Linked DNA regions of Pseudosulfitobacter sp. DSM 107133. The protein of the gene in region 2 interacts with the protein of the main gene of each other region in a pairwise test. Links are inferred from orthologs where the notes say so. Each region holds a gene or a part of one and is shown on either strand. Other genes may lie near its edges. The genes, in order: rpe and eno.

Region 1 (8,066 bases), 1.2 Mb from region 2 along the record:
GTCTGCTGGATCAGGGCTGGCGGGTGATCGGGCTGGACGCGATGACCGACTATTACGATGTGACGCTGAAAGAACGGCGTCACGCGATGCTGAACCAAAGCGCTGGCTTCACCGCCCTGACCGAACGGCTGGAAACACCCGGCACCCTGCTGGACCTTTTCGACAAACACCACCCCGACGCGGTCATCCACCTGGCCGCCCAGGCGGGCGTGCGCTATTCCATCGACAACCCGCGCTCTTACGTCGAGGCGAATCTCGTCGGCACCTTCGAACTGCTCGAAGCCGCCCGCGCCTTTCCGCCTGCCCATATGCTGCTGGCCTCAACCTCCTCGGTCTACGGCGCCAACACGCAGATGCCCTATACCGAGGCCGACAAGGTCGACAGCCAGATGTCATTCTACGCCGCCACCAAGAAGGCGACCGAGAACATGGCCCACAGCTATGCGCATCTTTATGATCTGCCGATCACAATGTTCCGCTTTTTCACTGTCTACGGGCCATGGGGCCGCCCCGACATGGCCCACTTCAAATTCACCCGCGCGATCCTGAATGGCGAGGCGATCGACGTCTACAATCACGGCGACATGATGCGCGATTTCACCTATATCGACGATCTGACCGCCGCCATCAGCGCCCTGATCGACGCGGCCCCCGAGCGGGGCAAACCTGTCGCGGGCGACAGCCTCAGCCCCGTGGCACCGCACCGCATTGTCAACATCGGCAACGGCGCGCCGGTCAAGCTGATGGATTTCATCGCCGCCATCGAAACCGCCTGCGGCACGCCTGCACAGATCAATTTCAAGGACATGCAGCCCGGCGATGTTCCCGCCACATGGGCCGATGCAACCCTGCTGGAAACCCTGACCGGCAAACGCCCCGCCACGCCGATCCAGACCGGCATCGACGCCTTCGTCGCGTGGTATCGCGATTATTACCAGATCTGACCCTTCATCTTGCCAAATAAACTCCCGCCGGAGGCTCCCGCACTTTCCACAATGCACATCGCCCGCTATAGACAGCCCGACCCCAACACCCAAAGGCTGCCCTCATGACCTTCGACCGCGCGATCAAAATTGCCCCTTCCATCCTTGCCGCCGATTTCGCCAATTTCGGTGCCGAATGCGCCGCTGCCGAAGCGCAGGGCGCCGATTGGATTCATGTAGACGTGATGGATGGCCATTTCGTGCCCAACATCACCTTTGGCCCCGCCACCTGTGCGGCGATCCGGCCCCACATCAAGGGCGTGATGGACGTGCACCTGATGATCTCGCCGGTTGATGCCTATATCGACGCTTTCGCGCAGGCCGGCGCCGATGTTCTGACCGCCCATATCGAAGCCGGCCCGCACATCCACCGCACCCTGCAAGCGATCCGCGCGGCGGGCTGCAAGGCCGGTGTGGCGCTGAACCCCGGCACGCCTGCATCCGCCGTCGCGGAGCTGATGGACATGGTTGATCTGGTCTGCGTGATGACCGTGAACCCAGGTTTCGGTGGGCAAAAATTCATCGACATGACCACCAAGATCAAAACCCTGCGCAGCATGATCGGTGACCGCCCCATTCACATCGAAATTGACGGTGGCGTTGATCCCAAGACCGCGCCGCTGGTCGCCCAGGCCGGCGCCGATGTGCTGGTGGCAGGCTCTGCCGTGTTCAAGGGCGGCTCGGTCCAGAACCCCGCCCCTTACGGCGAAAACATCCGCGCCATTCGCGCCGCTGCCGAAGGTGTCTGGGCCTAAAAGCCCGCAGTCAAAGCCTCAGCCGATCTGATCGGCAAAGGCTTCCAGCAGTTTATGCTTCAGGATCTTGCCCGTGGGTGCCGCGGGCAAGGACGACGCCAGAATGATCTGGCTGGGGCGTTTATAGCCCGCCAGCCGCTCGGCGGCAAAGGCGCGCAATGCATCAACGCTGACATCGTCGCCATCGGCCACCTGACAAAAAGCCAGCACCTTTTCGTCGCCGTCCACCTTATGCCCGATCACCGCCGCCTGAATCACCTGCGGGTGATCGTTCAGCGCCGCCTCGACCTCGGGCGGATAGACATTGAAACCGCCATGAATAATCAGTTCCTTGGACCGGCCCACGATGTGCAGGTGCCCCTTTTCGTCGATACGCCCCAGATCACCGGTGTGCAGCCAGCCGTCGGCAGACAACACCTTGGCCGTTTCTTCGGGGTTCTTGTAATAGCCCTTCATGATCTGCGGGCCGCGGGTGATCACCTCGCCCACGCCATCGCCCGATCCGGGCGCGTCCATGTCCAGCGCCACTTCGACCCCCGGCAGGGCGGGGCCAACCGAAATATCCGGGTCACCGATCGCATTGGTGGTGGCAGCGGTGCCTGCGCTGGTTTCGGTCATACCGTAACCGTTCTGCAAGGCGACGCCATAGAACGCCTCGGCCTGACGTTTCCACGCCGGGTCCAGCGGGGCCGCGCCGGAGGAGACATAGCGCAACGTCGGGCTGTCCAGCCGCGTGTACCCCATCTTGCGCGTGTAGGCCATCAACAGCGCATGCATCTGCGGCACGGCGGAATAAAGCGTGACGCCGGTTTTCAACGCCTCGTAGGTCGCCGCCACATCGAACCGCGCCGCCAGCCGCACAGGTGCGCCGGTATAGACCGCCGCCGCCATGACCGAGCACATGCCGAACACATGGGTCATCGGCAGCACGCCATAGATCACGTCATCGGGTGTCATATTACGCAGGTTGGACGAGGTCAGCCCGCCAAAGCGCACATTGTCATGGGTCAACATCACGCCCTTGGGCGTGCCGGTGGTACCGGTGGTGTACAGCAGGATCGCGACGTCGGTGGCCGCATCTGGTTCGCCGCCCTCAAGCGCTGCGAAAGATAGCGTGCCATAGAGGCCCGCCACCTCGACCGCGCCGAACCGTGCGCCATGGGCCGCCGCATCCGGCGACGCGGCGCTGGTGCAGACCAGCGCGCTGGGTTCTGCGTGGTCGATGATTTTCTGCACTTCGCCCGCCGTCTGGCGCGCGTTGAACGGCACCACGGTGGCCCCGATCTTCCAAGCGCCGAACAGCAGTGCCACGGCGGCCACGCAGTTTTCGGACAGCATCAGAACACGGTCGCCCGCGACGACGCCCAGACCGGTCAGCCGCGCGCCGATGTCGTCAGCGGCAGCGTCCAGTTCGGCGTAGGTCACACGCACACCGGTGTTGTCCTCGAACGCCAACCCGTCAGGTCGCGTGGCAACCTGATGCGCCAGAAAATCCTCGACCCGCGCGGTCATTTGTCAAACACCGGCGCGCGTTTTTCCAGAAATGCTGCGATGCCCTCGGCGGCCTCGTCAGCCCCCGCAGCCCAGGCCATACCGTCACGCTCGGTATCCAGTTGCGCGGCCTCGTCCTGATCATATGCGCGTGCCACCATCTCGCGGATGCGCCCTTGGGCGACGCGGGGACCTTTGGAAATGCGGTCCACGATGGCCAGCGCCGATGGCACCACATCATCCGCCGCACTCAGCTGGCTGACGACACCCAGGGCCTGCATCCGTTCCGCGGTCACCGGCTGCGCCAGCACGCACATCTCCATCGCCAGCTGGCGCGGGACCATTCGGGCCAGATGCGCGGTCAGGCCGCCATCCGGCACCAGTCCTGCATTGACATAAGAGGCGGTGAATTTCGCACCTTCCTCTGCCACGATCATGTCACAGGCCAGCGCAATGGACGCGCCCGCGCCTGCCGCACCGCCTTTGACGGCAGCGATCACCGGCACGGGGCTGTTGCGGATCAGGCGGATCAGGTTGTGCAGCTCGTCGATTTTTTCGCGCCGCGCATCCTCGGCCATATCACGCCGCGCGATCAGCACGTTCAGGTTACCGCCCGCACAAAAGAACCCACCCTGCGACGTCAGCACCACCGCGCGAATGCGCGGCTCCTGCGCCTTGGCAAAGGCCTCTTCGATCACCGCATACAGCTCGGGCGACAAGGCACCGCGCATATGCACATTGCCGTTCCAGACAATCAGACTGTCGCCCGTATCCTCAAGATATGGATCACTCATCCCCGTCCCTCCGCTACCTTTTTGTAAACGCCGGTGGCCGTCGCCAAGAGACGGCCGTCTTCGTGATGCAATTCGCCTTCGGCAAACATCAGGTTGCGCCCGCCGCCGGTGATCTTGCCGGTGGCGATCACCCGCCCGCCGGGGGCGGGGGCAATGAATTGCGTGTTCATCGAAACAGTCAGGAATTTGGCGCTGCCATCCTCGGACACATGCACCGCCGCGCCATAGCCCATCGCATTGTCGAGAAGACAGGCAATGATACCGCCATGCAGAACACCATGCCGGTTTCCATGCTGCGCGCCGACATCCAGCACGCAGCGTCCTTTTCCATCTTTGGCCGAAATATCAACCACATACCCCAAGAGCGTTTGCGCGCCCGTCTCGTCGCGGATGATGCCCGGCCCGTCCATCATCTCAGGCAGCACTCAGCGCGATAAAGCGTTCCAGATGGTGATCGGTGTCGCCAAAGCGGTGATCGGCCATGGTGATACGCTTGGCGATATGAGCCAGTTCGTATTCCTGCGTCATGGCGATGCCGCCGTGCATCTGGATCGCTTCCTCGGCAATCAGACGACCGGCGCGGCCCAACAGGTTTTTCGCCGCCGAAATGTTGAGATCGCGAATGCGGGTCTCTTCGTTCAGGTTGCCCGCCGCGTTGATGACGGCGCTGCGCGCCTGTTCCATTTCGATCAGCATGTCCGCCATGCGGTGTGCCAGCGCCTGAAAGGTGCCGATGGGGCGGCCGAACTGTTTGCGCGTGCCAAGATAGTCGTTGGTCAGCCGTGTTGCCGTGTCCATCGCGCCCAGAGTTTCAGCACATTGCGCAGTGGTCGCCAGCGCAATCACGTCAGACAGCACGGCAAAGCCGTCTTCGCTCAGCAGTTCGCCCTCGACACCGTCCAGAGTCACCTCGGCGGCGCGGCCACCGGCCAGCAGGGGATAGCCCTGAATGGTCAGACCCGGCGCGTCCTTGGCCACAAGGTACAGCGAAATGCCTGCCTCGTCCGCGACGTCGCCGCTGGTGCGGGCCGAAACGATCAGGTGATCTGCCATTTCGGCGTTCATCACCACCGCCTTGCGCCCGTTCAGCTTGCCCCCGTCCACAGAGGTACGCACATGGCTCAGGTCATAGCGGCTGGTCGGCTCGCCATGGGCCACGGCCAGTTGCAGGCCGCCACCGATCATCTCTTCGACCAGATCGGATTTGTCACAGGCGGCCAGGATGCGGCCCCCGATCAATGCGCTGTCCATGAACGGTTCGACCACGCCCGCGCGGCCCAGTTCCTCGAACACCACGGCGATGTCGAAACCCGCACCGCCAAAGCCGCCCTGCTCTTCGGTGAACAGCGCGCCGATGACGCCCAGTTCGGCCAGCTGCGCCCAGACGTCTGTCGACATGCCGGCCGCGCTTTCGAGAATCTCGTTGCGCGTGGCTGTGGAATATTTGTCCCGCAGGTAGCGCCGCAGGCTGTCTTGCAGCATTTGCCGCTCTTCTGTCAGATCAAAGTTCATTGACCGCCTCCCATCATGACCTTCGCGATGATGCCGCGTTGGATTTCGTTGCTGCCGCCAAAGATCGACAGCTTGCGATTGTTGAAATACTGCGCCGCGACCGGACCGGCCTCGTGCGGATCGGGCAAGGCTTCGTTGCTGCCTTCGATCGCTTCCGAGGCAAAGGGCATCGCGTAGGGGCCAACGGCCCGACGTGCCAGATCGTTGATTTCCTGACGGATGATCGTGCCCTTGACCTTCAGCATCGACGCTTCAACCCCCGGCGCGCCACCGGCAGCAGCCTTCGAAATGATACGCAGGTTGCTGGTCGCCATCGCTTTCAGGTCAATCTCGACCTGCGCGACGCGTGCGGCAAAATGCGGGTTCGCCATCAGCGGCTTGCCTCCGGCCATTTCGGCGCGGGCAATGCGTTTCACGGTGTTCAGACCGGCCTGCGAGAACCCGACGCCCGCGATATTGGTGCGCTCGTGAGTCAGCAGATACTTGGCATAGGTCCAGCCCTTGTTTTCTTCGCCAACAAGGTTTTCGACCGGCACTTTGACGTCGTCAAAGAATACTTCGTTCACCTCGTGCGTGCCATCCAGCAGGATGATCGGGCGCACCTCGATGCCCGGGGTATTCATGTCGATCAGCAGGAACGAAATGCCCTCTTGCTGTTTCACGTCGGGGTCGGTGCGCACCAGGCAGAAGATCATGTTGGCGTGCTGGCCCAGCGTGGTCCATGTCTTTTGCCCGTTGACGATATAGTGGTCGCCATCACGCACGGCGCGGGTTTTCAGCGACGCGAGGTCAGAGCCGGCGCCCGGCTCGGAATAGCCCTGACACCACCAATCCTTGCCCTCAAGCAGACGTGGCAGCCAATAGTCCTGCTGCTCTTTCGAGCCGAACTTTTGCAGCACGGGCGCCAGCATCGACAGACCAAAGGGCACGATGCGCGGCGCGTGGTGTGCGGCGGCCTCTTCCTCGAAAATGTGACGCTGCACGGCGTTCCATTCGGCCCCGCCGAATTTCTTCGGCCAGTTCGGCGCAAGCCAGCCCTTGCTGTTCAGGATGGCATGCCATTTTTCCTGACCTTCCTTGCCCAGCTCTTCGCCAAGGCGGATCTTGTCCGACATCTCCTTGGGAAGCTCGTCACGCATGAATGCGCGAACCTCGTCGCGGAATGCCAGTTCTTCGTCGGTATAGCTCAGGTCCATATCCGGTCTCCTTATCGGGATCAGGCCGCAGCGGCCTTGTTGAGGTCGTCGAATGTCTTGCCTTCGGCCACCAGCTTTTCAAGCAGCGGCGCAATTTGCCAGAAATACGGATCTTCCTTCTGGTACTCTTTCATGTCGGCCAGCAGTTCGGGCAGGCCAACGATATCGGCCCATTTCAGCGGTCCCCCGTGATACCGCGGGAAGCCGTAGCCAAAGAGCAGCGTCATATCCACGTCCAGCGGACGGCGGGCAATGCCCTCGCCCACGACCTTGGCCGCTTCGTTGACCATCGCGGCCATATAGCGGCGCACGATCTCTTCCGAGGTGAAATCACGCGGGGTGATGCCCTGTTTGGCGCGCTCCTCTTCGATCAACGGCATCACGTCCGGGTTCGGCACGCGGGCCTTGGCCCCTGCGGAATAGTCGTAATAGCCCTTGCCGGTTTTCTGGCCAAAGTGGCCGTCTTCGCACAGCTTGTCGGCATAGGAGCTGTCACGCGCGCGCGGGTCGATGCCTTCGGCGCGTTTGCGTTTGCGCACGGCCCAGCCGATGTCCAGACCGGCAAGGTCGGCCACAGCATAGGGGCCCATGGCAAAACCGAAGGCTTCCAGCGCCTTGTCGATTTCATAAGGCGACGCACCGTCCAGGATCATGTGGTCGGCGGCGGTGCGATAGGTCGACAGAATGCGGTTGCCGATGAACCCGTCGCAGACACCGGCGCGCACGCTGATCTTGCTCATGCGTTTGCCCAGCTCGAACCCGGTGGCGACCACATCGGGCGCGGTCTTGTCGGCCACGACGATTTCCAACAGCTTCATCACATGCGCAGGCGAGAAGAAGTGCAACCCGATCACGTCCTCGGGACGGCTGGTGCAGGCGGCAATCTCGTTCACGTCCAGATAGGATGTGTTCGACGCAAGGATCGCGCCCTTTTTGCAAACGCGGTCCAGCTCGGTAAAGACTTTTTTCTTCACCGACATTTCCTCGAACACCGCCTCGATCACCAGATCGACATCGGACAGCGCGTCATAGCTGGTGACGACTGTTAGAATGCTGGTCAGGATCGCGTCATGTTTGTCCTGGCTGATCTTTCCACGTTTCAACGCGCCGCTGAGGTTGCCCGCGATGCGTTTGTGGGCCGCCTCTCCTGCTTCCGGCGTCATCTCCAGCAGCGTCACCTGCAAGCCCGACAGCAGGGCCGAGGTCGCGATACCCGCGCCCATGGTGCCGCCACCGATCACACCGATGTGCTGTAGGCTGCGGGGTTCAACGCCCTTCAGTTCCGGCAGGTTGCCCACGGCACGTTCGCTAAAGAACGCGTGGATCATGCCCTGT
Region 2 (8,197 bases):
AGCTCGCCTAAAGCGAGGGTTCAATTAAAATAACACAATTTTTGGTTGTGAAGTCCAGGAGAGAATATTAGTCAAAATCAGGGGCAACCCTTCCGACTTGGCGACCTTGCTATGTTTTTTGTGAAAGTTTAATTTGGCTTAGGAACTCGGTATTTTTACCCAATTCTTTCAGTGCTTTAGTGTCGATATAAGCCTTCCCGCCGTACAGTTGGTGGGGGCGACCGCCTTTGTGGTGTGCTGTGTCATCCTGTGGGCGCGCGGGAACAAGGGATTGCCCGGCCACAGGTGGTTTCTTTTGACCAACATTGGCATGCTGGGCTGGCTTGTTGCCATTGCGATGGAGGTTTCAGTTCCAAGCCAGGCGTGCAAGGTGCTCTGGGCGGAGCTGGCGTGGCCGTCCATCGTATTGATGCCCACGGCCTGGTCGTTCTTTTTGTACGAATTTGCGCTTAGCCGAAAAGTTGGTCGCGCGGTCGTGATCGTGGGAGTGATTTTCCACCCCTTCTACATCTTGGTTGCTGCAACGACAAATAGGTTCCATGGCCTTTTGTACGGCGCGCAAACGCGGTTGGTGGTTCAGGGCGATACGTCGTTTGTCATCTATGACCACGGGCCCTTGTATTTTGTGGCGATTGCCTTTCTGTACGCGATCATTCTGGCCAGTTGCGTGATTGTGGCGCGTGCGGTGCGTGCGGCCAATCCGGCTGTCAAAGGCTTCTTTAAGAAGCTGTTCTTTGTCACCGCGATCCCGATTGTGTTCAACCTGTCCTACATCATCTTCGGTGTCATGGTTTTCGGGATGGATCCCACGCCGCTTTCCTTTGCCTTCTCGATCGGACTGGTCGGCTGGATGATCATCGACAACCGCTGGGTGGATGTGACCGCGATTGCACGTGATCTGCTGTACTACAACTCGCGCGAGCTGATTTTCGTTGTGGATGCAAATGGCACGTTGCTTGAAACAAACCATTCAGCGAAACAGCTGATGCACGATCAGGGCATTGCCAAAGGGGCTTTGTCCGACATCGACGGCATGGGCCGGGTGTTTGAAATATTGATCTCCCAAAAACACTTGCCCGAAACGATGGAGGTGGAGAACGGCGGGCGCTATTTCGTGCCGCGCGCCTATCCGATGTCGCTGGGGCGTGGTCAACGGCTTTTGGGGTGGGCCGTGTCCTTTGTCGACGTCACGATCCAGAAAATCGCTGCCGACCGTGCGATCAACTCGGAACGGTTGCAAAACCAGTTCCTCGCAACCGTCAGCCACGAGCTGCGCACGCCTCTGACGGTGATCAATGGATCGTTGCAGCTGCTGACGCGCAATCGTACACAAACCTCGCCCGAACAGGCCGAAAGACTGCTTGAACTGGCAACCAAGAACGCGGCAACGCTGGGCAAGTTGGTCAATGACCTTCTGGAAACACAGCGGCTGGAAAGCTCGGATTTTCGGTTGCAACTGGACAACTGTGATCTGAACGGGATTATTCTGGATGCGGTTGACGGCATGGAGACCTTTCTGCCCGAAAAGAACATCAAGATCCTGTACCAGAAACATCTTGAGAGGGTGGTCATCCAGGCCGACGCCGACCGTTTGCAACAAGTGATCGTGAACGTTTTGTCCAATGCGGTGAAGTTCTCGAACCCGAACAGCTTCGTCGAGGTAAACCTGTCAGTCGAAGCGGGCATGGCCTATGTCTCGATCAAGGACAGCGGTGCGGGCATTCCGGCGGGCTCCGAGGAGATGGTGTTCGGCCGGTTTACCCAAGTGGACGCCACAGATACGAAAAAGGTCTACGGCAGCGGTTTGGGTATGCACATTTCGAAGCAGTTGATGCTGCGTCACGGCGGGAGCATTCATTATGTCAGTGAGCTGGGCGTCGGCACCACCTTCACGATTACGATCCCAACGCACCAAGCGACTGAGCGCTAGGGCAGCAGTCTAAAGCGGGTGATCGTAGAACCGCAGGATCGGCGCAAATGCGGGATCGGGGTCATAGAACGGCGCACAGGGGGCAAAGCCCAGCGCCTCGTACAGTGCAATGGCTTCGGTCAGCAGATACATCGTGTCCAGCACCATGCGGTCGTATCCATCGGCGCGGGCGCGCTGCATTGCGGCGCGCATCAATGCCTTGCCTGCGCCATGCCCGCGCGCGCTGTCGCTGACAAAGACACGTTTGATCTCGCAGGTGGCGGGCAGGGTCAGCGGGTAATACATCGCACAGCCCACGACCGTGCCGTCCAGATCGGCCAGCAGGATGTTGCCCGCAGGACGGGCATGAATGCGCGGCAGATCGTCGATCAGCGCGCCATAGCTGTCATGGGAATAGTAGGTGTCGACAATTGCCGGCGTCGCGGCACAGCGCGCCGCCAGCAGATCGCGATAGCCCCAGCACAGGCGCGCCAGCGCCTGTGCATCGTCCGGGAACCGGGCGGGGCGGATCGTCAGGGGCATTCAGCGCAGGATGCTGCGGCCCGCGAATTCGGCGGTCTCGCCCAGCGCTTCCTCGATGCGGATCAGCTGGTTGTATTTTGCCAGCCGGTCGGACCGTGCCAGCGAACCGGTCTTGATCTGGCCGCAGTTGGTGGCAACAGCAAGGTCGGCAATGGTGGCATCCTCGGTCTCGCCCGAGCGGTGCGACATCACGTTGGTATAGCCCGCACGGTGCGCCATATCGACGGCTTTCAGCGTTTCGGTCAGGCTGCCGATCTGGTTGACCTTGACCAGCATCGAGTTCGCGCAACCGCGCGCGATGCCGTCGGCCAGACGCACGGGGTTGGTCACGAACAGATCGTCACCCACCAGCTGCACCTTGTCGCCCAGCACTTCGGTCAGGGCCTTCCAGCCGTCCCAGTCGTCTTCGGACATGCCGTCCTCGATCGAGATGATCGGGTAATCGTTCACCAGCGCTGCCAGATAGGCCACGTTTTCGTCCGAGGTCAGCGATTTGCCTTCGCCGGACAGTTCGTATTTGCCATCGCGGTAATATTCGGTCGCCGCACAATCCAGCGCCAGATAGATGTCTTCGCCGGGCTTGTAGCCTGCTTTTTCAATCGACTTGAGGATAAAATCCAGCGCGTCGCGTGATGAGCTGATGTTGGGCGCAAAGCCGCCTTCGTCGCCGATGCCGGTGGACAGGCCCACGGCGGACAGTTCTTTTTTCAGGGTGTGGAACACTTCGGACCCCATGCGCACCGCTTCGCGGATGTTGGTGGCCGACACCGGCATGATCATGAATTCCTGAATGTCGATGGGGTTGTCGGCATGTTCGCCGCCATTGATGATGTTCATCATCGGCACCGGCAGCACGCGCGCCGAGGTGCCGCCGACATAGCGGTACAGCGGTTGCGAACAATAATCGGCAGCCGCTTTGGCAGCGGCCAGTGACACGCCCAGAATGGCATTCGCGCCCAGACGGCTTTTGTTTTCGGTGCCGTCCAGTTCGATCATGATCTCGTCGATCTCGACCTGCTCGGTGGCATCAATGCCCACCAGCGCCTCGGCGATCTCGCCGTTGACGGCCGCGCAGGCTTCCAGCACGCCCTTGCCCATGTAACGGGCTTTGTCACCATCGCGCTTTTCGACCGCTTCATAGGCGCCTGTCGAGGCACCCGATGGCACGGCTGCGCGCCCCATTGTGCCGTCTTCCAGGATCACATCGACTTCGACGGTGGGGTTGCCACGGCTGTCGAGGATTTCGCGGGCGTGAATGTCTATGATGGTGCTCATTGGGAAATGTCCTTTGTGCTGGGCTCGCCAGCCTCATAACTTGGGTCGATGCGCAGGGGAAGGGGTGTGATCGGCCCCGCAGCGGTTTTGCGGCCCATGCGGCGTTCGCGCCAGACCGTATAAACACCCGAGGCCACGATGATCGCAGCCCCCACATAGGTCAGCAAATCAACGCTTTCGTTAAATGCCAACAGGCTGATGAACAGCGCGAACACCAGCCGCGAATAGCGGAACGGGGTGACAAAGCTGATCTCGCCGATGCGCATGGCCGCGACGATCCCGTAATAGGACACCACGCCAAAGGCCACGGCGCCCCCCATTAACAACCAGTGCATCGGTTCGGGGCGGACCAGGGGCGTGCCGCTGACCACCAACAGAACGGCCCCGGTGGGCACCAGCGTAAGAAAGGCCAGAAAACTCAACTGCATGGACGAAGTTGTTGCAGGCACACGCCGTGTCGCCAGATCGCGGATGGCCAGACCTATGACCCCCTGCAAGGCAAACAGCGACAGGATGTCAAAGCCGTCAAAACCCGGGCGGATCACCAACAGTACGCCGGCAAAGCCGACAAGGATCGCGGTCCAGCGCCGCCAGCCCACCGGATCCCCCAGAAACAGGGCGGCCCCCAACGTGACCACCAGCGGCGTGGCCTGCAAGATGGCCGAGGCCGTGGACAGGGGAATCAGCGCGATTGCGGTAACGAAACCCAGCGTGCCGAACAGCTCTCCGGCGTTGCGCAACAGCACCGTGCCGGACAATGCAGTGCGTGGAAACAGCGCCTGATCCTGCGCGCGCACCATGACGGCAAAGATCGCCGCGCCGCCGATTCCCAGCAGGCCAAGTATCTGTCCCACGGGTATATCGAGCGACAAAAGCTTGATAAAACTGTCTTCGATGGCAAAGCCCAGCATGGCCAGAACCATGATCAACGCACCGCGTAAATTGTCCAACGTCCGACCCCATTCTTGTGTTGTCGTGGGGATGGGGATAATCGGTTGCAGTTGCAAGGCGCAAAACAGACAGGATCAGCTGAACCTGCCGTCGCCACGCAGCGTTCTGGATGGAAACCGCAAAAAGGCATCTGTGGTGGGTATCAAACGAAATGTGATCCGGCTGGCCTTGCGCGGTCGGATCGGTCTGATGCAGGCAGCTCCCGCACGGCTTTTGCTGTTTGGCTATGTCTCTTACATGTTGGCAGGCTGGGCATTCTTGTCGATGCCGGTATCACAGGTTCAGCCGGTCGGGGCGATAGATACGCTGTTCACCTCGGTGTCGGCGGTGTCAACGACGGGGCTGGCGACAGTGGCCATAGGTGGCAGCTTCAGCCGGTTCGGTGAACTGGTGATGCTGCTGCTGATCCAGGCGGGCGGCCTGGGCTATATGACCATCGGATCCTTCGCGGTGTTGTCGGTCTATCACCGGCTGGGGCGCGTGCGCACCCACACCGTGCGACAGGCGTTCAACCTGCCCGAAGGCATTTCGCCGGTGATGTTCCTGCGTTCCGTGGTCTGGTTCACCCTGATCTGCGAGGGGATCGGCGCGGCTGCCTTATATCTGATGTTTCATCAGGCCGGGGTTCCCGATGCCATGTGGATGGCAGTTTTTCACAGTATTTCAGCGTTTTGCACGGCGGGGTTCAGCCTGTTTGGCGACTCGCTGACGCAGTTTCACGACCACGTGGGTATCAATCTGGCGATCTCGATCCTCAGCCTGTTCGGGGCCATGGGGTTCTTGATTATTGTTGACGGCTGGCGGGCCATTCTGGGGCGGCCGCGGATGTTGGGGTTTACGTCAAAGGTGATCGTGCGCATCACGCTGGTGTTGCTGTCGCTGGGCACGCTGATCCTGTTCGTGACCGAACCGGAACTGCGTGCCCTGCCGCCGGATGAACGGTTGATGGCGTCGTTTTTTCAAACCATGTCGGCCAGCACCACGGTGGGCTTTAACACGGTGTCGATCAGCGGCATGTCGCAGGCGGTGCTGATGATCCTGATGGGGCTGATGGTGGTGGGGGCGTCGCCCGCAGGCACCGGGGGCGGGCTGAAAACCACGTCGTTTGCCGCCTTGCTGGGGCTGGTCCGTTCAACGCTGAAGAACCGCGAGGCCGTGCGGTTTTTCAAGCGCCGCGTGTCGGATGAAAAGCTGAATATGGCCACGGCCTCGCTGGCCTATTATTCGGGCATGTGCGGAGTGGCGTTGTTCTTGCTGTTGCTGACCGAAAGCGGCCACAGTTTTGAATCGCTGCTGTTCGAGGCGGTGTCGGCCATGGGCACGGTGGGGCTGAGCACGGGAATCACCGGCGATCTGACAGACCTGGGCAAGTTGATCATTATTGTGCTGATGACCGCAGGACGTGTTGGCATCCTGACCTTCGGCATTGCGCTGGCCGCCCATGACGAAAGCCGCGCCGAAGAGCAGGATGACAATCTGGTGCTCTGAGCCTCAGGCTTGCAGGCGGATCATCAGCTGGTTGCCGTCCCTGCGAGTCTCGATTTCGGTGATGTCGCGCACCAGCGCGCTCAGCTTGGAATGCCCATAGGTGCGCGTATCGAAATCGGGGTGCGACGACTGGATGGTCTGCCCGATCTGGCCCAGCGAATACCATTCGTCCTCGCGTTCGATCTTTTCCATCGCAGCCTCGATCAGGGGCAAGGCATCGCGTGACTTTTCGCGCATGGCGGGGGCAGGGCCCTCGTCGCTGGGACCAAGGTTTTCGATAAAGATGAACCGGTTGCACACGTTGCGCAGCGCCTCGGGCGTCTTTTTCTCGCCAATGCCGATCACGGTCAGCCCGTCCTCGCGCAGACGGTTCGCAAGCGAGGTAAAGTCGCTGTCCGAGGATACCAGCACAAAGCCGTCAAAGCGACGCGTGTGCAGGATGTCCATCGCGTCGATCACCAGACCGATGTCGCTGGCGTTCTTGCCCGATGTGTTCGCAGTTTCCTGATGCGCCACCAGCCCCAGAGACAGAACATGTTCGGACCAGTTGCGCAGACGCCCCGTCGACCAGTCACCATACACGCGGCGCAGGGCCGGTTCGCCAATGGTGGTCACTTCGCGCAAGATAGCGGCGGCGTGTTTGGCCGGCACGTTATCGGCGTCAATCAACACGGCAAGAAGCGGGCGGTCGCGATCAACAGGCATGTCGGGTCCAATTCGGGTAGGGGGTGATACCGCAGTACCATCCCGTGAGTTAATGGCACTTCAACAGTGCCCCCTTCGCCCTATTTCTTCAACGGCACGCCGTAAAGCTCAAGCCGGTGACCGCGCAGCTCAAAACCCAGTTTGGCGGCAATCCGCTCTTGCAGGGCTTCGATCTCTTCATCGACAAATTCGATCACTTCGCCCGACTGCATGTCGATCAGGTGGTCGTGGTGTTCGCGTTCGGCATCTTCATAGCGCGCACGCCCGTCACCGAATTCCAGTTTGTCCAGAATGCCGGCCTCTTCGAACAGTTTGACCGTGCGGTACACCGTGGCAATGGAAATGCCCGCATCAATGGCCGAGGCACGGGCATACAGCTGTTCCACGTCGGGGTGGTCGTCGCTGTCTTGCAGCACTTGCGCAATCACGCGGCGCTGGCCGGTCACGCGCAGGCCTTTTGTCTCACAGCGGGCGATGATCGGTAGGCTCATGGGGGCATCCCTTGTCGATGTGCGCTTGAGCGGCCTTCGGGCGCGCAGTCTGGACCTTGGTTTAACTTTGTTTGGCCAAAGGGGCCAGAGGCAAAGGTTGACTTATCCCCCGCAAAAGTCCATGTGCCCCACAGGCGTTACCGTCTGCCGCGTGAGCAGAGACAGGAAAGAGCGGGAAAACACCCGCCGACCGTACCCTTGGGATAAGGGGAGGTCAGGACCAGCGGACGCCCATCTGTTCCCGATATCACGCATGGGGCAACGCGACCGGACGGGGCGTTGGCATGTGGCCTGCGCTTGCGGATTTTCCGGCCGCCCACCTCAATGTGATGCCGTGCGCGATTGCGTGCGGCCAAGGATATGACATGAGCGATTTCGATATGATGGACCTGCCTGAACAGCTGGTCAAGAAACTGGCGGAAATGGGTCTGAAAGACCCGACGCCGATCCAACGCCAAGCCATCCCGCACGCCCTGAACGGGCGCGACGTGATGGGGCTGGCCCAGACAGGCACCGGCAAGACAGCCGCCTTTGGCGTGCCGCTGGTCGCCCAGATGCTGGAAATGAAGGGCCGCCCGAACCCGCGCACCGTGCGGGGTCTGGTGCTGGCACCGACCCGCGAGCTGGCCAACCAGATCATGGAAAACCTCAAGGGGTTCTGCGAAGGCACGCCTTTGAAGGCACAGATGGTTGTGGGCGGCATGTCGATCAACCCGCAGATCAAGCGTCTGGAACGTGGCGTTGACCTGCTGGTCGCCACGCCGGGCCGTCTGCTGGACCTGATGGACCGCCGCGCCGTGGACCTGCGCGAAACCACTTTCCTGGTGCTGGACGA

Evidence for each region.
Region 1: the proteins of eno (region 2) and rpe interact in binary tests that used the Escherichia coli proteins (3 or more experiments, as listed by UniProt). The link is inferred for Pseudosulfitobacter sp. DSM 107133 from one-to-one orthologs.

What each region holds. Positions count from the first base shown.
Region 1 is NZ_CP085154.1:570,278-578,343, reverse strand. Bases 26-2,893 are described here. They hold rpe (ribulose-phosphate 3-epimerase), read left to right. Parts: upstream 26-1,048; coding sequence 1,049-1,738; downstream 1,739-2,893. Other genes in these bases: DSM107133_RS02755 (class I adenylate-forming enzyme family protein), read right to left, coding at 1,757-2,893; DSM107133_RS02765 (SDR family NAD(P)-dependent oxidoreductase), read left to right, coding at 26-944. In the rest of the region: more of DSM107133_RS02765, read left to right, coding at 1-25; more of DSM107133_RS02755, read right to left, coding at 2,894-3,250; DSM107133_RS02750 (enoyl-CoA hydratase family protein), read right to left, coding at 3,247-4,023; DSM107133_RS02745 (PaaI family thioesterase), read right to left, coding at 4,020-4,436; DSM107133_RS02740 (acyl-CoA dehydrogenase), read right to left, coding at 4,438-5,535; DSM107133_RS02735 (acyl-CoA dehydrogenase family protein), read right to left, coding at 5,532-6,731; DSM107133_RS02730 (FAD-dependent oxidoreductase), read right to left, coding at 6,752-8,066. UniProt on the Escherichia coli protein: Catalyzes the reversible epimerization of D-ribulose 5-phosphate to D-xylulose 5-phosphate.
Region 2 is NZ_CP085154.1:1,792,552-1,800,748, forward strand. Bases 1,591-4,589 are described here. They hold eno (phosphopyruvate hydratase), read right to left. Parts: upstream 3,728-4,589; coding sequence 2,453-3,727; downstream 1,591-2,452. Other genes in these bases: DSM107133_RS08805 (histidine kinase N-terminal 7TM domain-containing protein), read left to right, coding at 1,591-1,930; DSM107133_RS08810 (GNAT family N-acetyltransferase), read right to left, coding at 1,940-2,452; DSM107133_RS08820 (DMT family transporter), read right to left, coding at 3,724-4,589. Outside these bases: more of DSM107133_RS08805, read left to right, coding at 233-1,590; more of DSM107133_RS08820, read right to left, coding at 4,590-4,677; DSM107133_RS08825 (potassium transporter TrkG), read left to right, coding at 4,814-6,166; DSM107133_RS08830 (NYN domain-containing protein), read right to left, coding at 6,170-6,871; DSM107133_RS08835 (Fur family transcriptional regulator), read right to left, coding at 6,952-7,362; DSM107133_RS08840 (DEAD/DEAH box helicase), read left to right, coding at 7,728-8,197. UniProt on the Escherichia coli protein: Catalyzes the reversible conversion of 2-phosphoglycerate (2-PG) into phosphoenolpyruvate (PEP). It is essential for the degradation of carbohydrates via glycolysis.